3 regions of the Aromatoleum aromaticum EbN1 genome follow, and region 1 is predicted to be linked to each of the others. Evidence: predicted binding sites of a transcription regulator. Region 1 holds the regulator's gene; each other region holds the start of a gene.

What was found. Region 1 encodes HrcA, which represses chaperone genes, less so after heat shock. Its sites were predicted from a motif close to TNTTAGCACTCNNNGNCNNNGAGTGCTAANA; they were not measured.
Region 2: the regulator HrcA is predicted to act here: its motif matches at 4,325-4,355, upstream of groES (co-chaperone GroES).
Region 3: the regulator HrcA is predicted to act here: its motif matches at 2,535-2,565, upstream of rpoH (RNA polymerase sigma factor RpoH).

Annotation. Positions count from the first base shown of each region.
Region 1 covers NC_006513.1:2,842,866-2,849,865, forward strand. Annotated here, with positions in the region: gene hemH (ferrochelatase) at 1-1,097, opposite strand, end outside; gene hrcA (heat-inducible transcriptional repressor HrcA) at 1,127-2,152, opposite strand; gene EBN1_RS13550 (NAD kinase) at 2,244-3,128, shown strand; gene recN (DNA repair protein RecN) at 3,161-4,831, shown strand; gene fur (ferric iron uptake transcriptional regulator) at 4,886-5,329, opposite strand; gene EBN1_RS13565 (outer membrane protein assembly factor BamE) at 5,467-5,865, shown strand; gene dapB (4-hydroxy-tetrahydrodipicolinate reductase) at 5,936-6,742, shown strand; gene carA (glutamine-hydrolyzing carbamoyl-phosphate synthase small subunit) at 6,909-7,000, shown strand, end outside.
Region 2 covers NC_006513.1:691,498-698,497, reverse strand. Annotated here, with positions in the region: gene EBN1_RS03275 (D-amino acid dehydrogenase) at 1-673, opposite strand, end outside; gene EBN1_RS03270 (class 1 fructose-bisphosphatase) at 908-1,909, shown strand; gene EBN1_RS03265 (autotransporter assembly complex protein TamA) at 2,030-3,787, shown strand; gene EBN1_RS03260 (hypothetical protein) at 3,866-4,216, opposite strand; gene groES (co-chaperone GroES) at 4,442-4,732, shown strand; gene groL (chaperonin GroEL) at 4,778-6,430, shown strand; gene EBN1_RS03245 (response regulator transcription factor) at 6,737-7,000, shown strand, end outside.
Region 3 covers NC_006513.1:2,495,288-2,502,287, reverse strand. Annotated here, with positions in the region: gene EBN1_RS11935 (N-acyl amino acid synthase FeeM domain-containing protein) at 55-825, shown strand; gene EBN1_RS11930 (porin) at 1,070-2,149, opposite strand; gene rpoH (RNA polymerase sigma factor RpoH) at 2,591-3,442, shown strand; gene EBN1_RS11920 (SCO family protein) at 3,571-4,158, opposite strand; gene cyoE (heme o synthase) at 4,191-5,105, opposite strand; gene EBN1_RS11910 (COX15/CtaA family protein) at 5,071-6,108, opposite strand; gene EBN1_RS11905 (SCO family protein) at 6,146-6,715, opposite strand; gene EBN1_RS11900 (SURF1 family protein) at 6,712-7,000, opposite strand, start outside.

The DNA of each region.
Region 1 (7,000 bases):
CAGCGCTCCGCTCCTGCGGTACGTGCCCGTTGGGCTGTCGCCGCGAGGAGTTCCGCCGCCGGCACGGGAGCTTCGAGCCAGTCGCCGATCCGGCTGCGGACGATGTCGGTCAATGCGGCAATCCAGTCATGTCGCTCGTTGAGGCAGGGAATGTAATGAAAAGCCTTGCCGCCGGCGCCGAGGAACGCCGTCCTGCATTCGAGGGCGATTTCCTCGAGGGTTTCGAGGCAGTCCGAAGCGAACCCCGGGCAGATCACGTCGACGCGGCCGGTTCCTTTGCGGCCGAGTGCTTCGAGAGTCGGCTGAGTATAGGGTTTCAGCCATTCCGCCTTGCCGAAGCGGGACTGGAAAGTGAGCTGCCAGCGCTCGGGCGGCAGGTCGAGCTTCGCGGCGAGCAGGCGGGCGGTGACATGGCACTCGCAGTGGTAAGGATCGCCCAGATCGAGCGAGCGCTTCGGTATGCCGTGAAAGCTCATCACGAGCTGATCCGGCTCGCCGTGTTTTGCCCAGTGGTCGCGTACGCTCCTGGCGAGCGCTCCGACGTAGCCGGGGTGATCGTGAAAGTTCCGTACATAGCGGATCTCGGGCAGGTTGCGCCAACGGGTCAGGCAGCCCGCGACCTCGTCGATGACGCTCGCGGTGGTGCTCGCCGCATACTGCGGATACAGCGGCACGACGAGGATTCGGCTGCAGCCCTCGGCTTTCATGCGGCCGAGTATGTCGGATATCGAGGGCGCCCCATAGCGCATCGCCCAGTCGACGACGACGCTGGTCACCCCCGCGTGGCCCAGATACCCGGCAAGGAGTTTTGCCTGTCGTTCGGTGTGGACTTTGAGCGGGGAACCGGCGTCGCTCCAGATGGCCGCATATTTCTCGGCCGATTTCTTCGGCCGCAGGTTGAGAATGACTCCGTTCAGAATCGGCCACCAGATCGCGCGCGGGATCTCGACGACGCGCGGGTCGGAGAGGAATTCCTTGAGATAAGGGCGAACCGCTGCGGCAGTCGGCGCCGCGGGAGTGCCGAGATTGACAAGCAGGATACCGGTGCGCTCGGGAGTGCCGTGGGTGTGGGCGGGTTCGGGCCAGTAACGGGCCATGCAAGTCCTTTGGGAGCGGGCCGAGGCGTTCAGCCAGGGCTCGAGAGCGCGTTCGACAGGAGGCGGGCCGTGATGTCGACGATCGGGATGACTCGGTCGTAGGCCATGCGCGTCGGGCCGATGACGCCGACCGAACCAACCACTTTGCCGTTGACTTCGTAGCCTGCGGTCACGACGCTGCAGCCGTCGAGTTGCGAGAGCCCGGATTCGTCACCAATGAAGATCTGCACGCCGTGCGCGCGATTCGAGAGGTCGAGCAGCTGCATCAGGCCGGTCTTCTGCTCGAACAGCTTGAACAGTTCGCGCAGGCGCGCCATGTTCGACGACAGGTCCTCGACGTCGAGCAAGTTGGTTTCACCCGACAGCACATAGCTCGCGCTGTCTTCGGCGGCCGCGTTGCCGGCCTCGACGGCGGCCGTCATGAGTTCGCTCATGTCGCTGCGCAACTGCTTGAGTTCGTCGCGGATGCGGGCACGGATGTCGTCGAATCCGAGGCCGACGAAGTGCTCGGTGAGGTAGCTGGCCGCCTCGGCGAGCTCGGCTGAGGAGTAGGCGCGGCGCGTGATCAGGATGCGGTTCTGCACGTCCCCGGCAGTGGTCACGATGATCAGCAGGATGCGGTTTTCGGCCAGGCTGATGAACTCGATCTGCCGGATCTTCACGGTATCGCGGCGCGGGGAAACGACCACGCCGGCGAACTGCGTGAGTTCGGACAGCAGGTGCGATGCGGAATTCATCAGGCGCTGCGGCTGATCGGGCTGCAACTGGCCCTTGAGTTCGCGCACGCGCGCCTGTTCGAGCGGCTGCACGGTCAGCAGCGAATCGACGAAGAAACGGTAGCCCAAGGCGGTCGGGATGCGCCCGGCCGAAGTGTGCGGGCTGGTGATGAAGCCTTTCTCCTCTAGGTCGCTCATCACGTTGCGCACCGTCGCCGGCGACAGCTCGAGGCCGGAATAGCGTGAAAGTGCACGCGAGCCGACCGGCTGACCTTCGACGATGTATCGTTCGATCAGGGTCTTCAGCAGTATCTGTGAGCGGGGGTCTAGCAGCTTCATTATCCGTTACGCACTATTGCGGTGATTCTAACAGCCTGTGGGCGAACGCTGTCGTCTGCCAAGGCATTAAGCGATGTGGTTTAATCCGCGCATGAGCAAGAACTTCCGCGTCGTTGCACTGATCGGCAAGTACCAGAGCCCCGAGGTGGCGGAGGCGGTGCTGCGCATCGCCGAATTCCTGCGAGTGCGCGGACTTGACGTGTGGATCGAACAGGGGACCGCAAGTTCCATTGGCATGGCCGGCCAGTTTGCCGTTGCGAGCTACGAGGAGATCGGCGCGCAGGCGGATCTCGCCGTCGTGCTCGGGGGCGACGGCACGATGCTCAATACGGCGCGCCGGCTTTCCCAGCACGGCGTGCCGCTGGTCGGAATCAACCAGGGCAGGCTCGGTTTCCTCACCGATATCTCGCGCGACGAAGCGTTGCCGAAACTCGGCGAGATTCTCGAGGGACGCTATACCGAGGAGTCGCGCGCGATGCTCGATGCCGAAGTGCTGCGGGCGGGCCACCGCGTATTCCAGACGCTCGCGCTCAACGATGTCGTGATCAACAAGGGCGACCTGGGGCGGATGATCGAGTTCGATCTGTCGATCGACGGGGAATTTGTCTATACGCAACGCTCGGACGGGATGATTCTGGCGACCCCGACGGGTTCGACGGCATACGCATTGTCGGCCAACGGGCCGATCCTCCATCCGAACGTCGGGGGGATCGCCCTTGTGCCCTTGTGCCCTCACGCACTCACCGCGCGTCCGGTCACGTTGCCGGATACTTCCCATATCGAGATCGTGCTGTTGCCCCAGCATGATGCCCGGATACATTTCGATGGCCAGGCCCGCTTCGACGCCCGCGCCGGCGACCGGCTGCGAGTCACCCGTTCGCCCGATGTCGTCCGCCTGCTGCATCCGCAGGGCTACAGCTATTTCGCCATGCTGCGTGAGAAGCTCCACTGGAGCGCGACGCCGCGTCGTCCCTGACTAACCAATCGTTTTCCGACCCTGCCCCGCTCATGCTCCGTCGCCTGGCCATTCGGGATTTCGTGATCGTCGACCGCCTCGAGCTCGAGTTCGAAGCGGGGTTCGGCGCGCTGACCGGGGAAACCGGGGCGGGCAAGTCGATCCTGCTCGATGCGCTCGGCCTGGCCCTGGGCGGACGTGCCGACGCCGGCGCAGTGCGCGCGGGATGCGGCAAGGCGGATATCGCAGCCGAGTTCGACCTGCCGCCGTCGAGCCCGCTCGGCGAGTGGCTGGCGGGGCAGGACCTGACGGCGGATGATGGAGTGGTGATCCTGAGACGGGTGGTCGAGGCCGGCGGGCGCTCGCGGGCGTGGCTCAACGGCGTGCCGGTCACGCAGGGGCAGTTGCGCGAAGCGGGCGACTGGCTTGCCGACATTCATGGCCAACACGCCCATCACGCGTTGCTCAAGCCCGACGCGCAGCGGGCGCTGCTCGACATGCACGCAGGGGCCGCGGCGCTCGCCGCCGACGTCAGCGCTCGCTTCCACGCCTGGCAGCGCCTCATCGAACTGCGTCGTGCTGCGGACCAGGATTCGGCGGCGTCCGAGCGTGAGCGTGAACTCCTTGCCTGGCAAATACGCGAACTCGACGAGCTCGGGTTCAGCACCGAGGAGTGGGACCGCATCAATGTCGAACATGCCCGTCTTGCCCATGCGGCGGGTCTGATCGAGGGAGCGGACGAAGTGCTCGGCACCCTCGGCGAAGGCGATCTGGCGCTCGCTTCGCAGCTGCGCCACGTCAGCGTCCGGGTCGAGGGGATGGCCGAGATCGATTCCGATCTTGCCGATGTCCGGGAACTGGTCGCCGGCGCAGCGATCCAGGCCGACGAGGCGCTGCACGCGCTGCGGCGCTACCGCGAGCGGCTCGACCTCGATCCTCAACGCCTGGCCGAGATCGAGCGGCGCATCGAGGACGTCATGGCGCTGGCGCGCAAGCACCGCGTGGCGCCGGACGAGTTGCCGGATCTTCGCGCTGATTGGGCGCGAAAGCTCGACGACCTAGTTTCGCGCGCGGATCCGGTCCGTCTTGGCGAAGAGGAAAAGCGCCTCCACGGCGAATACGAGGCAGCCGCACGGCGGCTTTCCGCAGCACGGGTGCCGGCAGCCGAAGCTTTGTCGCGCGGCATCACCGACGCGATGCAGACGCTGGCGATGGCCGGCGGAAAGTTCGAAGTGGCGCTCGAAACCTGTGTCTCGCCGATGGCCTATGGCCTGGAATCGGTCGAATTCCGCGTCGCCGCGAACCCGAACCAGTCGTTGCGCCCGCTCGCGAAAGTTGCGTCGGGGGGGGAGCTGTCGCGCATCGGACTCGCAGTCCAGGTCATCGCCAGCCGCGACTCGGCGACGCCGACACTGATATTCGACGAGGTCGATGTCGGGATCGGCGGGCGGGTCGCGGAGATCGTCGGCCAGTTGCTGCGCCGGCTGGGGCAGGAGCGTCAGGTGCTGTGCGTGACGCATCTGCCGCAAGTGGCGGCGTGCGCCGACTGGCAATGGAGCATCGCCAAGGCGCGACGCGGGTCGGAAGTCCTGAGCACGGTTTGCGTCCTGAACAGGGAAGCGCGGGTCGAGGAGATCGCCCGCATGCTCGGCGGCGTGAACATCACCGAGACGACCCGCCGTCACGCGGCGGAAATGCTCGGTACGGAGTCGTCCGGACGCTGATCGCAGGGCCGTCTGCCGCGGCCGAAGAAACGACCCCGGGAGTGATGTTCCTGGTCAGTCTTCCTCTTCCAGTTTGCGGTTGGGACAGTCCTTTCTCAGGCAGTCCGCATAAAGATAAAGCGCGTGTTCGCGGACGATGAAACCGCGCTCTTCAGCGATCCTGTTTTGCCGCCGCTCGATTTCCGCGTCGAAAAACTCTTCCACCTTGCCGCACTGCACGCACACGAGGTGATCGTGATGGCCGCCTTTCTTGAGTTCGAACACCGCCTTGCCCGACTCGAAATAGTGCCGTTCGAGCAGGCCCGCCTGCTCGAACTGGGTCAATACGCGGTAAACAGTCGCCAGTCCGATATCCATTCCCTCGGCAATCAGGAGACGGTAGACGTCCTCGGCAGTCAGGTGGCGCAGATCGGATGTCTGGAACAGATCGAGGATCTTCAGGCGCGGATAAGTGGCTTTGAGGCCGATGTTTTTCAGGTTTTCCGAATTTTCTGACATGGTCGCCCCGCTGGGTGGCCCGGAGCCAATAAGTCATGGCTCGTGCCCGCATATGATATATTTTTTCGCCTTTGCCTGAACGATACGCCGTCTGGCGCCACCGACCAAGAACTCCATCCATGCGCTTCGTGACTCTCATGGCGGCCGTCGCCGCCTTCGGCCTGTCGGCCGGTTGTTCCATCAGCTCGCTCACCGATCAGATCAATCCCTACCGTATCGACGTGCGGCAGGGCAACTACGTCGATCAGGAAATGGTGGCCAGGCTGAAAAAGGGCATGACGCGCGAGCAGGTGCGGTTTGCGCTCGGCACGCCGCTCATCGTCGACGTGTTCCATTCCGATCGCTGGGATTACGTCTACCGCTTCCAGCCCGGCAGAGGCGAACCGCAGCAGCGCACGCTGAGCGTTTTTTTCGTCAGTGACCGGCTCGATCGCGTCGAAGGGGACATCGAACCGGGCGATGCGCAGGCCGCGACGGCGGCGCCGCAGGCCGAGCGCAGCCGCGTCGTCGAGATCGCGCCGGCCGCCGAGGATTGAGCCGGGTGGCCTGGAAGCGATCGCGCATCGCGCGAGGCTCCCGATCATGTCGAGCAAAAGGAATTCATTGATGTTGCCATTGCGCATTGCCATAGCGGGTGCATCCGGCCGGATGGGCCGGATGCTGATCGAAGCCACGCTGAAGGAGGAGGGAGCGGTGCTCGCTTCGGCCTTCGACCGTCCCGGCACGACCTTCATCGGTCGCGACGCCGGCGAACTGTCCGGAAGCGCGACCGGGATTCTGATCACAGACGATCCGCGCGCCGCGATCGCAGCGGCCGACTGCGTCATCGATTTCACGCGTCCCGAAGGCACCCTCGCGCACCTTGCCCTCGCGCGCGAACTCGGCAAGGCGATGGTCATCGGCACGACCGGCTTCTCGACGGCCGAGAAGGAGGCGATTGCCGCTGCGGCACAAGCCATTCCGATCGTGTTCGCGCCGAACATGGCGGTGGGCGTGAACGCGGTGTTCAAGCTGCTCGAAGTGGCGGCCCGCATTCTCGACGACGGCTACGACGTCGAAGTGATCGAGGCGCATCACCGCTTCAAGGTCGATGCCCCGTCGGGTACCGCCCTGCGCATGGGCGAAGTGGTCGCATGCGAACTGGGGCGCGATCTGGAAACGTGCGCGATCTACGGGCGGGAAGGGGTGACCGGGGAACGCAAGGCCGAGACGATCGGCTTTTCCACGATCCGCGGCGGCGACGTGGTCGGGGATCACACGGTTCTGTTCGCCGGTATCGGCGAGCGTATCGAGATCACTCACAGGTCCGGCAGCCGCATGCCGTATGCTTCCGGTTCGCTGCGCGCGGCGCGTTTCCTTGCCGGGCGTTCGAGTGGCCTGTTCGACATGCAGGACGTGCTCGGCCTGCGCTGATCCGGGCGCGGCGACGACGGGTGCGATTGCCTCGACAGGCGCCAAACGCTATAATCAGCGGCTTCTTGAAAGCGGGATTGGCCGGTCGGCTCGTCCCGTTTTTTTCACATTCGGGGTGGCTCGATAGCTTTTCCCGTGTCTTTTCGGCTGAACTCAGGAGTTTGTCGTGACTGCTTCCCCGCCCGCCCTACTAGCGCTTGCCGACGGGACGGTATTTTTTGGCAAGGGAGTCGGTGCGGCCGGCAGCACGGTCGGTGA
Region 2 (7,000 bases), 2.1 Mb from region 1:
TGATCGTGGTGCTGTAATGGAAGCGCACGCCCGCCTGCGCTGCCCGCTCGGCGAGTGCCTGGGTGAAACGGAAAGCGTCCCCCGACTCGTCGTTCGGTGCATACAGACCGCCCGCAAGCTCCCCGGCCGTGCCGGCGAGTGCAGGTTCGATCGCGACGCATTCGTCGCGGCTGCACGAGCGGGCCTGGATGCCGTAGGTGGCGAGTTCTGCAACCTTGTTGGGGACGCGCGCGAACTCCTGCGGCGTAAAGAACAGATGCAGGATGCCGTGCTCGAGATGATCGTAGGCGAGGCCGGTTTCCGCGCGCAGCGTGCGCAGGCGTTCGCCACTATGCACGGCGAGACTGGCGATGGCTGCAGTGTTGCGCCGCGTCCGGTGCGGCAGGCATTCACGCAGGAACGCGAGCGTCCACGCCCATTGGGCGGGATCGGCGTGGGGGCGGAACAGCAACGGGGCATCCTCCCGGCCGAGCCAGCGCAAGGCGTTGAGCGGGGCAGCGGGGTTCGCCCAAGGTTCAGGGTGGCTGATCGAGATCTGGCCGCCGTTGGCGTAGCTGGTTTCGAGCGCGGCCTCGGGCTGGCGGTCTGCCACGCTTACTTCGAAGCCTGCCCTGGCGAGATACCAGGCGGTGGTGACGCCGGTGACGCCGGCGCCGAGAACCAGAACGTGCATAGTCGGAGAATGGGTTGAACGGGGAAAATTTTTGAGCCGCGCCGGACCGGACGTGCGATGCCCGCGGGCGCGCGGTACGAGCCGTGCGGATGTGCAGGCGCAGCGATCGCCCAAGGATCATAACCGCGTTCGCGCATAGTGGTGCGCTCGATCGCCTTCCGCGGGATAATCCGCGCCGCAAGGTTGCGAAACAAACTGAAGTCTGGCCCGGCTGGACCAACAAGGAGTCAATTGATGCGACGCGTCACGCTAACCCAATTCCTGATCGAGCAGCAGCGCGCCGGCCGCACCAGCCCTGACCTGCGACTGCTGATCGAAGTCGTCGCCCGGGCGGTAAAGGCAATCGCCGTCAATGTCTCGAAAGGGGCGCTTGCCGACCTGCTCGGCGAGGCGGGTACCGACAACGTCCAGGGCGAGGCGCAAAAGAAGCTCGACGTGATCGCGAACGAGATTCTGCTGCAGGCCAACGAATGGGGCGGGCACCTCGCGGCGATGGCGTCGGAAGAGGTCGAGGAGGTCCATCAGATTCCGTTCGACTACCCGAAGGGCGGCTATCTGCTGCTGTTCGATCCGCTCGACGGTTCGTCGAACATCGACGTCAATATCTCGGTCGGCACGATCTTCTCGGTACTGCGCTTCCCTGAAGGGATCCAGGAGCCCAACGAGCAGTGCTTCCTGCAGCCTGGCCGCGAGCAGGTCGCTGCGGGGTACGCGCTGTACGGCCCGTCGACCCTGCTGATCCTCACCGTCGGCAACGGTGTGCATGGCTTCACGCTGGACCGCGAGATGGGTAGCTTCGTCTATACCCACCCGTTCATGACGGTGCCGGTGGATACGCAGGAATATGCGATCAACGCCTCGAACGCGCGCCACTGGGAGCCGCCGGTGCAGCGCTATGTCGCCGAATTGCAGCAGGGCAGGACGGGGCCGCGCGGCAAGGATTTCAACATGCGCTGGGTCGCGTCGATGGTCGCCGATGTGCATCGCGTCCTCACGCGCGGCGGCATCTTCATGTACCCGCTGGACGAGAAGTGCCGCGACCAGGGCGGCAAGCTGCGCCTGATGTACGAGGCGAATCCGATGGCGATGATCGTCGAGCAGGCGGGGGGCTCGGCGACGACCGGTCGCCAGCGGATCCTCGACGTGCAGCCGGCAAAGCTGCACCAGCGCGTGCCGGTGATCCTCGGGTCGACCCACGAAGTCGAGCGCGTGACCGCCTACCATCGCGAAGGCTGAGCCGGGAACACCAGGGCGGGTGTCCGTGAGGGATCACGCTGCGGGCACTCTCGCCGCAGCGTGAAGGCGCAGCACGATCCGGAAACCGCTGCGGCCATGCCTCTGCCGTAGAATCCGGGCATGACAGCTTTCCGGATTCATGCGCTGCTCCGGCTGTGGTTCGTTGCGCTGTGCCTCGGACTTTCGTCCGGTACCGTGTTCGCCCAAGTTCCGCTGCAGGTCGAACTCGATGCACCCGACAGCGTGCGGCCGCTGCTCGAACGCTATCTGCGCATCCTCGAGCCTGATGGGCAGGTCCTGCCGGAAGTGCAGGCCGACCGTGTCGCGCTGGCCCGGCGCACGCGGCGCGAAGCGACGGAGCTGCTGGCGACCGAAGGGTATTTCACGCCCGAGATCCGCTTGCAGCGTGAACCGGACGGCCGGTGGCAGCTGTCGGTCGAGCCCGGTCCGCGGGCGAGCATCGCCGCTGTCGAGCTGCTGTTCGACGGCGATCTGGCCGGCGACGGCGAGACACGCGCGGAACGTCGTGCTGCGCTGCGCCAGGCATGGGCTCTCGCGCCGGGAGAGTCTTTTCGCCAGAGCGCCTGGGACGACGCGAAGGCGCGCCTCCTCGACGGGGTCGCCGTGCGCGACTACGCCGCGGCGCGCATTATCGACAGCCGTGCCGAAGTCGATCCGGACAACGCGACCGTGCAGCTTTCGGTGACGGTCGACTCCGGGCCGCGTTTTTTCCTCGGCCCGCTCGAAGTGTCGGGCCTGCAGGATCTTCCGCCCGATTTCGTCGAACGTTTCAACATGCTGGAGCCCGGCGAGCCGTTCGACCAGGAGCGCCTCCTCGCGCTGCAGACTGTACTGCAGAACTCCCCGCAGTTCGGTTCGGTGGTCGTCGATATCGAGCGCGATCCGGCGCTTGCCGCAGCCGTGCCGATCCGCGTCCAGGTCACCGAAGCGCAGTCCCGATACCTCGGCTTCGGCGTCGGCTATTCGACCAACACCGGTTTTCGCACCGAAATGAGCTGGCGCGACGTAAACTTCTTCGACCGCGGTTGGGAGCTCGCCACCGGACTGCGGCTCGAGCAGCGCCGCAACGCCGCGTACGCGGACGTTTTCCTGCCGCCCGCGCCTGCCGGCCATCGGGACAGCTTTGGTGCTGCGATCGAGCGCAGCACCGTCGAGGGGCTGACGCTGATGACCCAGGCAGTGGGCGTGGCGCGCACGAGGACGCGCGGCAACATCGACACGCGCCTCGCGCTGCGCCTGCAGCACGAACAACGCGATCCCGACGGCGCGCCGTCGACGAGCCGCAACTCGCTGACGGCGAACTGGACATGGATCCGGCGGCGGGTCGACGATCTCCTCGATCCGCGACGAGGCGACGTGCTGCAGTTCGATATCGGGGGTGGCGCGAAGGCGGTACTGTCAGACCAGGATTTCCTCCGGCTTTACGGCCGCTACGTGCGCTATCTGCCTTTTGTCGAACGCGACGTGCTGATCCTGCGCGTTGAAGGCGGGGCGACGCTCGCGCCGAGCCGGGATGGCGTGCCGCACGATTTCCTGTTCCGCACCGGGGGCACGCAGACGGTACGCGGCTACGCGTTCGAGAGCCTGGGCGTGAGAGAGGGCGACGCTACCGTCGGCGGGCGTTACCTCGCGACGCTGAGCGCGGAATATGTCCGTTGGTTCCTGCCGCAGTGGGGGGCGGCGGCGTTCGTCGATGCGGGCGATGCCGCCGACAGCCGCGACACATTCGCTCTCAAGACCGGCTACGGCGTCGGCGCGCGCTGGAAAAGTCCTGCCGGCCCGCTCGCCGTCGATCTTGCGTACGGCCACGACGAAAAGCGGCTGCGCCTGCATTTCGGCATCGCCATCGCATTCTGAACCGTCTCGTCGACGGCAGCCGTGGCAGGCATTTCCGGCAGGGGACGGGTAAGTTTTTCAGTTGCTCCACAAGGCCGGTCACGGCTTGCCGGTCAGGCCGCCCGGATTGCGCGTGATCCTGTCCGGCTGGATGTCGTTCGCCTCGCGGCTGCTGTCGTCGCGGCCCGCCGCGCGGCGTTCGCCGGTGCCGGAGGCATCGGTGTCGCTGTCGAGATCGGTGTCGCCGATGTCCGCGCCTGCGCCACGACCATGATCCATGTCCGACGTCGTGCCGCTGTCCGTCGCGATGCCGGCGTCGTCAACCAGGCCCGGCGCGCCGGCGATGTCGCTGCCGCTGTCCGAACTGTCGCTGGGGCCCAGGTCGGCGGTGCTGTGACCGGGCGGTGCGTTGGGTGTCTCGTCGCCACCGAGAATGCTGCTTTTGGCCATGTCTGTTCTCCTTTTCGAGGGAGCAAAGAGCGCAGCATTCGGCGTTCCCGCTCCCGACGACAGGAAATCGGTTTCCGTGCTCTTGAAATCGGCGGGGGCCGTCCCTATTATTAGCACTCGTTGGCAGTGAGTGCTAACCGTCCCGGGCCGGTCCGCGCCCTTGATAAATTTATGCTGCGGGTCTGCCCGCAGACATGTTGAATTCGAACTGAAGGAGTCATCTCGATGAAAATTCGTCCCTTGCATGACCGCGTGATCGTCAAGCGCCTGGAAGCCGAGCGCAAGACCGCCAGCGGCATCGTCATCCCCGACTCGGCCGGCGAAAAGCCCGATCAGGGCGAAGTGCTCGCCGTGGGTAACGGCAAGATCCTCGACGACGGCAAGGTTCGCCCGATGGCCGTCAAGGTCGGCGACAAGGTGCTGTTCGGCAAGTACGCCGGCCAGACCGTGAAAGTCGAGGGTGACGAGCTGCTCGTCATGCGCGAAGAAGACATCATGGGCGTCGTCGAGGCCTGAGCGGCCCGCTCGAACCCGTCCAAAGAATTCAAGGAGCAATGAACGATGGCTGCAAAAGAAGTCAAGTTTGGTGATTCCGCCCGTGACCGTATGGTCGCCGGTGTCAATATCCTGGCCAACGCGGTCAAGGTCACTCTCGGCCCGAAAGGCCGTAACGTCGTGCTCGAGCGCTCGTTCGGCGCGCCGACGGTGACCAAGGACGGCGTGTCCGTCGCGAAGGAAATCGAACTGAAGGACAAGTTCGAGAACATGGGCGCGCAGATGGTCAAGGAAGTCGCGTCGAAAACCTCCGACATCGCCGGTGACGGCACCACGACCGCGACCGTGCTGGCCCAGTCGATCGTGCGCGAAGGCATGAAGTTCGTTGCCGCTGGCATGAATCCGATGGACCTCAAGCGCGGCATCGACAAAGCCGTGATCGCGGTCACCGAAGAACTGAAGAAGCTGTCGAAGCCGTGCTCGACGAACAAGGAAATCGCCCAGGTCGGCTCGATCTCGGCGAACTCGGACGCCGACATCGGCGAGATCATCGCCAAGTCGATGGACAAGGTCGGCAAGGAAGGCGTGATCACCGTCGAGGACGGCAAGTCACTGCAGAACGAACTCGACGTTGTCGAAGGCATGCAGTTCGACCGCGGCTACCTCAGCCCGTACTTCATCAACAACCCGGACAAGCAGGTCGCGATCCTCGAGAACCCGTTCATCCTGCTGTTCGACAAGAAGATCTCGAACATCCGTGATCTGCTGCCGGTGCTCGAACAGGTCGCGAAAGCCGGTCGCCCGCTGCTGATCGTCGCCGAAGACGTCGAAGGCGAAGCGCTGGCGACCCTCGTCGTCAACAACATCCGCGGCATCCTGAAGACCTGCTCCGTCAAGGCGCCGGGCTTCGGCGACCGTCGCAAGGCGATGCTCGAGGACATCGCCGTGCTGACCGGCGGCCAGGTCATCGCCGAGGAAGTCGGCCTGACTCTCGAGAAGGCGACGCTGGCCGAGCTCGGCCAGGCCGCGCGCATCGAAATCGGCAAGGAAAACACGATCATCATCGACGGCGCCGGCGAAGGCTCGCGCATCGAAGGCCGCGTCAAGCAGATCCGCGCGCAGATTGAGGAAGCCACGTCCGACTACGACCGCGAGAAGCTGCAGGAGCGGGTTGCGAAACTGGCGGGCGGCGTTGCCGTCATCAAGGTCGGCGCCGCGACCGAAGTCGAGATGAAAGAGAAGAAGGCCCGCGTCGAAGACGCGCTGCACGCGACCCGTGCCGCGGTTGAAGAAGGCATCGTCCCGGGCGGCGGCGTCGCGCTGCTGCGTGCCCGCGCGAACCTCGGCACCCTCAAGGGCGACAACCACGACCAGGATGCCGGTATCAAGATCGTGCTGCGCGCGCTCGAGCAGCCGCTGCGCGAGATCGTCGCCAATGCCGGTGACGAGCCGTCCGTCGTCGTCAATCGCGTCGTCGAAGGCACCGGCAATTTCGGCTACAACGCCGCGACCGGCGAGTACGGCGACCTGGTCGACATGGGCGTGCTGGACCCGACCAAGGTCGAGCGCATCGCGCTGCAGAATGCGGCCTCGGTCGCCGGCCTGATGCTGACCACCGACTGCATGGTCGGCGAGCTGGCTGAAGAAAAGCCCTCGATGGGGGGTATGGGCGGCATGGGCGGCATGGGTGGTATGGGCGGCATGGACATGGGCATGTAATGCCGGTCTGAGGTTCGCCTCGTGCTTCCGGGCTTTCGGGCCCGGCGGCGCCAAAGCAAACGGCTCCGCTGCGGCGGGGCCGTTTGCTTTGGCGTGAGCGTGGACGTGTCGACGTGCCACTTTGCGGAAAGGTGGGATAATTGATTGGTCGTCAGGAAAAAAGGGCAGGGAGCGCCGTTTGTGTGAACGGGCGCTCCCCGGAATGTGCGCGCCGAAAGGCATCCACATTCCCCGGGCCGGTAATAGGAGAACAGCGGACGCAAGACTAGGCGTGCCCGCTTACGGACAACTTACATCCATATTTCCATGCGGATCCTTCTTGCTGAAGATGACCAAGTCATTGCCAACGGCCTCGGACGGGCCCTCAAGCGCAGCGGTTACGCCGTCGATCACGTCGCTTCCGGCAGCGAGGCGGATACCGCGCTGGCCACCCAGACATACGATCTGCTGATTCTCGACCTCGGCCTGCCGAAGCTCCCCGGGATTGACGTCCTGAAACGCCTGCGCGCGCGCAAATCGGCGCTGCCGGTGCTGATCCTCACTGCCCAGGACGGGGTCGAGGAGCGTGTG
Region 3 (7,000 bases), 350 kb from region 1:
GCCCCCGAATTCTTCCGGGCGCTTTCCTCCTCCAACGACGAGGCGCGAACACACATGACAGAATCAGCTTACCACGCCGAGGGCATTAAAAAAGCGAGCCAGTCTCGCTTGAAACCGTCCCTTTCAATCGTCGATCACAGATTCGGCGCAATGGATCCTGACTTCGCGATCACGCGGGATGGATATCACGTTCGAATGGTCCATGATGAAATGGACGAGGTACACGGCAAAATCAGCAAGCTCATCCAACGAATGTATTCTTGGCGAGGACTTGCAACGGATCAGCCGGCGAAGCTCCCGAAACACGCCGGTCAGACAACGCTGGCGGCATGCAAGGGAGACCTTCTTTTTGGCACCCTGACCGTGGGCATCGATTCGCCCCGAGGCTTACTCGCCGACACACTTTATCAGGGCGAGATCGACGAAGCGCGCAGCAATGGCGCACGGGTATGCGAAGTGACCCGCCTGGCGATGGATCCGTCCCACAGTTCACCGGAAGTGCTGGCGTCGGTTTTTCACCTGGCTTTCATGATCACGCGCCTCGTGCATCGCATGACGGATCTCTTCGTCGAAGTGCATCCCCGGCATACGGCCTTCTACAGCCGCATGATGGGCTACGAGGTCGCGGGGCCGGAACGCATCTGCCCGCGCGTCGGCGCCCCTGCAGTGCTGATGCGGCTTTCACTCGAACACGCGGAACGGGAAATCCGGCGCATCGGCGGAAACGAGTCGACGCGGGACCGCAGCCTTTACCGCTTGTTCTTCTCGTCCGTCGAACAAGACAGGATGCTACTCGACCTGCAAGGTCTGCGCTTCGCAGTCTGAACCGACAGCGCGCCGCTACATCGGGCGCCAGTCCTAATCGGTGCTCCCCGTTTGTTGTTCCTGAGCAGCGGAACGAGTTCGCGAACGAATCCCGGCAAAGCGTCACCCGATTCTCCGCAGCGTCATGCTGCCTGCAGTCGCCTCATGACGCGCCCTCGTCCGCGCAACGGCCCCATTATTCCGGGCAACCAGGAAAGAAAACGGGCGCCGAAGCGCCCGCGGGGTTCAAATCGTCAGGAGACGATCAGAACGAGTGATTCACACCGATCAGGAAGTTGCGGCTGTCTTCGTCGAAGAGGGGGGCGCCAGTGGTCTCGTCAGTCCTTTTAGCGAGGACCGAGTAAGCCGTGTTGTCGTCGTTGTCGACTTGCGTGTAGCCGACGTAAGCGAGCGTGCGCTTCGACAGGCTATGCGAGTACATCAACGACCAGGCAGCGGCGTCGCTGTCGTCCGCGTCCGCATCCGTGCGGCCATAGGACAGGTGGACCTTGCCGGCCGAGCTGACCGGAACCACGCTGCCGACCTGCCAGACCTTGTTGTCGTCTTCCGCAGCGGTGGCATCCTTGATGATCTGGTACGAGCCCATCAGCTTGAACATGCCGAAGTCGTAAGCGGCACCCAGGTACGCTTCCTTCTTGGTGTCATCAGCAACCCCGTTGAACTTCTCAGTCGGGATCGCGCCGGCGTCCTGCTTCACCTGGCTGTAGATGAGGCCGATCGCGAGCGGGCCGTTCGCGTACTCGGCGCCGACGGCTGCCGTGTCACCTGCCTGGCGGTTGTTGTCCTGGTTCGCTTCGTTGAAGCCGTAGATCGCGTTCAGCGTCAGGCCGCCGAAATCGGGCGACTTGTAGTTGATTGCGTTGCTGACGCGCGCCGGGGTACCTGCGACGATGTTCGAACCCTGGTTAGCCGCGAGGATGAACTGCGGGCTGAACGGGATGACGTTGATCGCGTCGTACTTGAACACGTAGTAGCCCGGATTGTACTGGCGGCCGAGACCGATGAAGCCGAAGCCGCCCTGCAGGCCGACGAACTGCTGACGGCTACGCGAGGCACCGGAGCCGACGCCTTCGTTGTCGTCGAGTTCGATACCGTACTCGAGCGTGAACACGGCCTTCAGGCCGTTGCCGAGGTCCTCGCTACCCTTGAAGCCCAGGCGGGAACCCGCCCAGCCGCCGCTCTCGACGCCGGTGAACTTGTTGTCGTCCATCTTGCCGTAGCCGAAGAAAGCGTCGGCGATACCGTACACGGTGACGTTCGACTGCGCGAAAACCGGGGCGGAGACCAGGCCGGCGACGGCCAGGGCAATCAGTTTCTTCTGCATGTATGTTTCTCCTCTAATTTGAAGCTGAGACCGGGGAATCCACCACGGCCCGACTTACCTCTCAAGCGAGAAGTTGAAGCGATTGTGCAAAACGGGAGCATGCAGGCGCAAGTCAAGCAGGGCCGGAACGCCCCCTGCCGGCAAAAGATGTTGCACCGACGCAACATGGATACCCGATGCGGCACACCGGGGCATGGCGGCCCTTTCCCCCGAGCGCGCCAAACATATACGTTCAGCATTGATGCACTGCACATGCCACTTCATATGCATGCCCGCGAAGCGTGGCGAAACCGGCCGGCAGCAAAGGCTTTCGGCGCTGCGGGTGGCGCCGGCGGCGTGGTCTACATCGCCAGGCGGGATGCCCGCAGCTGGAACCCGGACACGCGTTTAGCACTCCAACGCCATGAGTGCTAACATTGGTTTCGAGGAGGACCCGTACATATGAGCCAAGCCCTGTCTTTCCCGGTACCTTTTGCCGTCGGCAGTATCGACCAGTACATCCAGTCGGTGAATCGCATCCCGCTGCTCACCGAGCAGGAAGAGGTGAGTCTGGCCACGCGCCTGCGCAATGAAGGCGACTTGGAAGCTGCGCGCGGGCTGGTGATGTCTCACCTGCGCCTGGTGGTCGCCATATCGCGTGGCTACCTCGGCTATGGCTTGCCGCACGCCGATCTGATCCAGGAAGGCAACATCGGCCTGATGAAAGCGGTGAAGCGCTTCGACCCCGATCGGGGCGTACGGCTCGTTTCGTTCGCGATCCACTGGATCAAGGCCGAGATCCACGAGTACATCCTGAAGAACTGGCGCCTCGTCAAGATCGCGACGACCAAGGCGCAGCGCAAGCTGTTCTTCAACCTGCGCAGTCTCAAGCAGGACACCGGCACGCTGAACAGGGACGAAGTGGTCGCGGTCGCAAAGCAGCTCGGCGTGAAACCCGAGGAAGTCGTCGAGATGGAAACGCGACTCACCGGCCGGGACATCCAGCTCGAAGGCGGGCCGGACGACGACGAACATCACTTCGCGCCGATCGCATACCTGCCCGACCCGAACGCCGAGCCTTCGGAGGTGCTCGAACAGGCGCAACTCGCCCGGCTGCAGGACGAAGGGCTGAGCGACGCGCTGGCGAGCCTCGACGACCGTAGCCGCACGATCGTCAAGCGGCGCTGGCTGACCGAAGGCGACAGCGCGACGCTGCACGAACTCGCCGCCGAATACGGCGTGTCGGCGGAACGCATCCGCCAGATCGAAGCCAAGGCGATGCAGAAGATGCGGGGTTTGCTGGCGCCTGCCTGAGGCTTTCGAGAAAACGCCGGCCCCTCGGAGTCATCCTGCCGTCCGGGAGGGCGGAAACGGCAAAGCCGTTTCCTGTGGGGCTCGCGGACGCCGGCATCCTGCCGGCTCATGCGCCCGTCGCGGGACTTTCACTTCGCCGCCAGCAACGCCCTGATGTCCGCCGCGATGTTTTCGGCCGATTCCCCGTGCCGCACGTACAGCCGCAACCGCCCCGTCGGATCGAAGATGTACGTGCCGGCGACGTGGTCGACGGTGTAGTTCGCCCCTTCGGTATCGCCGCTTTTCTGGTAGAAAATCCGGAAATCCTTCGCCACCGCCTGCGTCTGGGCAGCGTCGCCATACAAGCCGATGAAGCGCGCATCGAACTGCGGAACGTAGTTCGCGAGCAGTGCCTGCGTGTCGCGCTCGGGGTCGACGGTGACGAACAGCACTTGCACGCGCTCGGCGTCCGGCCCGAGCAGGCGCATCACTTCGCTCATCGTCGACAGCGTCGTCGGGCAGACGTCCGGACATTGCGTATAGCCGAAGAACATCGTCACGACCTTGCCGCGGAAGTCCGCCAGCGTGCGCGGCGTGCCGTGGTGGTCGGTCAGCGCAAACGTGCTGCCGTATTCGGCGCCGGTGATGTCCGTCGCGTGGAAAGAAGGCTTGGGCGCTGAGGAATCGGTACAGCCCGCGAGCGCAAGCGCGGTCGCGAGGATCAGGGAGCGTAGCATCGGGACGTCGGCGGGCTGCAAGGGCAGCGGGATCAGAGCGGGAGGTAATGATCCATCAGGAGCGCCGCGAAGAGCAAGAACAGATACAGGATCGAGAAGCGGAACGTGCGCCGCGCGAACGCGTCGCTGTAGTCGGCGTACAGGCGCCACGCATGGCGCAGGAAGCCAATGCCGAGCGCGACGGCGCAGACGAGATACAGCGGACCGCTCATTCGCGTCGCAAACGGCAGCAGCGTGACGCCGAACAGGATGCAGGTGTAGAGCAGCACCGACAGGCGGGTGAATTCCGGCCCGTGGGTCACCGGCAGCATCGGCAGGCCGGCGCGCGCATAGTCGGCGCTGCGATAGAGCGCTAGCGCCCAGAAATGCGGCGGCGTCCAGGCGAAGATGATCAGGAACAGCAACAGGGCGTCGGCGCTGACTTCGCCGGTGACGGCGGCCCAGCCAAGCACCGGCGGCATCGCTCCGGAGGCGCCCCCGATCACGATGTTCTGCGGCGTGCGCGGCTTGAGCAGGACCGTATAGACGACGGCGTAGCCGACGAAAGTCGCAAGCGTCAGCCACATCGTCAGCGGATTCACCCAGTGGTACAGCACCGTCAGCCCGGTGCCGCCGAGCACGCCGGCAAAGAGCAGCGTCTCGGCCGGCGCGAGTTCGCCGCGGGGCAGCGGGCGGTGACGGGTGCGCGCCATGCGGGCGTCGATGTGGGCTTCGATGAGGCAGTTCATCGCCGCTGCGGCGCCGGCGACGAAGGCGATGCCCAGCGTCGCGGCGACGACGCTTTTCGGATCCGGCAGCCCGTCGGGCACCGCGAGGAACATCCCGATCACGGCGCAAAACACGATCAGCGTATTGACGCGCGGTTTCGTCAGCACATAGAACGCATGCAGCCGCCGGGCGGCGGCATGGCGGTCAAGCGTAAGAGTTCTCGTGTTCAGCACGCTCATGTTCGCTTCTCCCCACTGCGGCCAACCGAGGCATGGCGCGCATCCGGTAGTTGATCGTCACCATCACTCCGAGCAGCAGCGCCGCGCCCGCGTTGTGCGCGACGGCAAGCGGCAGCGGCAGGCTGAACAGGACATTCGCCACGCCGAGCGCGGTCTGCAGCGCGAGCGCGGCGAACAGCGCGAGGCCGGCCCCTCGCGTCGCGCGGCGCCTGAACAGCGCCCCGGCAAGGAGCGACAGCGCCAGCGCGACGAGCGCAGCCCCGATCCGGTGTGACCAGTGGATCGCAGTCAGCGCGGCGAGCGACAGGATCTCGCCGTCGGCGGTCATGCCGAGTTCGCGCACGACATGGAACGCATCGGCGTAGTCCGCAGGCGGCCAGAAGCTCCCTTGACACGCAGGAAAATCGCTGCACGCGAGCGCCGCGTAATTCGTGCTGGTCCAGCCGCCGAGCATGATCTGGACCACGAGCAGCACCAGCGCGACCCGCGTGGCGCCCAGCAGGCTGCGCGACACGGTGACCGGTGGCATCCGCCACGCCTTCAGCGCGAGCCACGCGAGCAATCCCAGCGTCGCCAGGCCGCCGAGCAGATGCGCGGTGACGATCGCCGGCTTGAGCAGCAGCGTGACGGTCCATTTACCGAGCAGCCCCTGGAAGATCACGAGGCCGACGAGCGCAGCGGCGACACGCGGGGAACTCGCCGGGTCATCGCGCTTGCGCCACGCGAGCACCGCGACCGCAATGATCAGCAGCCCGAGGCTCGCCGCCAGATAGCGGTGGATCATCTCCTTCCACGCCTTGGGCAGGCTCACCGGCCCGTGCGGATCGGCAGCATGCGTCTCCAGGATGTCCGTCGCGGCATGATGCGGCGTGAGCCGACCGTAGCACCCGGGCCAGTCGGGACAACCGAGACCGGCGTCGGAGAGTCGCACATAGGCGCCGAACACGACCACCAGCGTGGTCAGCGCCAGCGCGGCCAGCACCAGGCGGCGGTAGAGCGTCATCCGTGCCTCTTCGGCAGCGTTCGCAGCGTGCACGTCGTCACCCCCGTCCGAGTCCGGAATATTTGAGCAGACGCTCCAGGTCCTTGATCACCCTCTTGATGTCGGTCGGCACGGGGAAACGCATCATCACATTGCCCAGCGGATCCACGAGGAACATGTGAACGCCCTGCGTCGCGCCGGGAAAGCGGACGAGCCACGGCGAGCCGGCGCGCGCGACCCGTAACCCTTCGTACCGGCCGAGCAGCGCCGCCGGCGGGTCGACGTCGTCAGTGACGAGCCACAGCCGCTCGACGCGCGTCATCTCCTTGCCCTGCGCGAGACGGGACTGGCGCGCCGCGTACAAAGCCCGTTCGCAATCCGCCCCGCAGGCGCCGGAGCCCGCATAGACGAGCGTCCACCGGCCGTCCAGCGCCTCCCGTTCGAACGGCGGCTGGCCGGACACGCCAGGGAGGACCGCGTCGGGCAGCGGAGCGGGCGGGATCAGCTCGCCATAATTCACCTGGCCCTGCGGCTGCCACACGTAATAGGCGAAATACGATGCCGCAACCGGCAGGGTGCACACCAGCACAAGCACGGCGAGCGTGAGTTTGGCACTGCGTTGCGTCATGACCTGAACCTCCTGAAGACATACACGCCAGTCATCACAAGCGACAATCCGGCGAGCGAGTACCACTGCAACGCATAGCCACGGTGGCGGTCGATACCGGCGTCGGGTCGCGGCCAGTCGCGCTGCAGGCCATCGGCGGCGGCGGAGGTCTGGTAGACGATCCAGTCGCGCACGGCGAGCCCGGACAGCGCGCGGTAGCGCTCCATGTCGAGGTACTGCCAGACCCGCCCCTGCGCGGCCTCTGGCGCCAGGGTGAAAGGATCGGCCTGCGGCACGCGGACGATG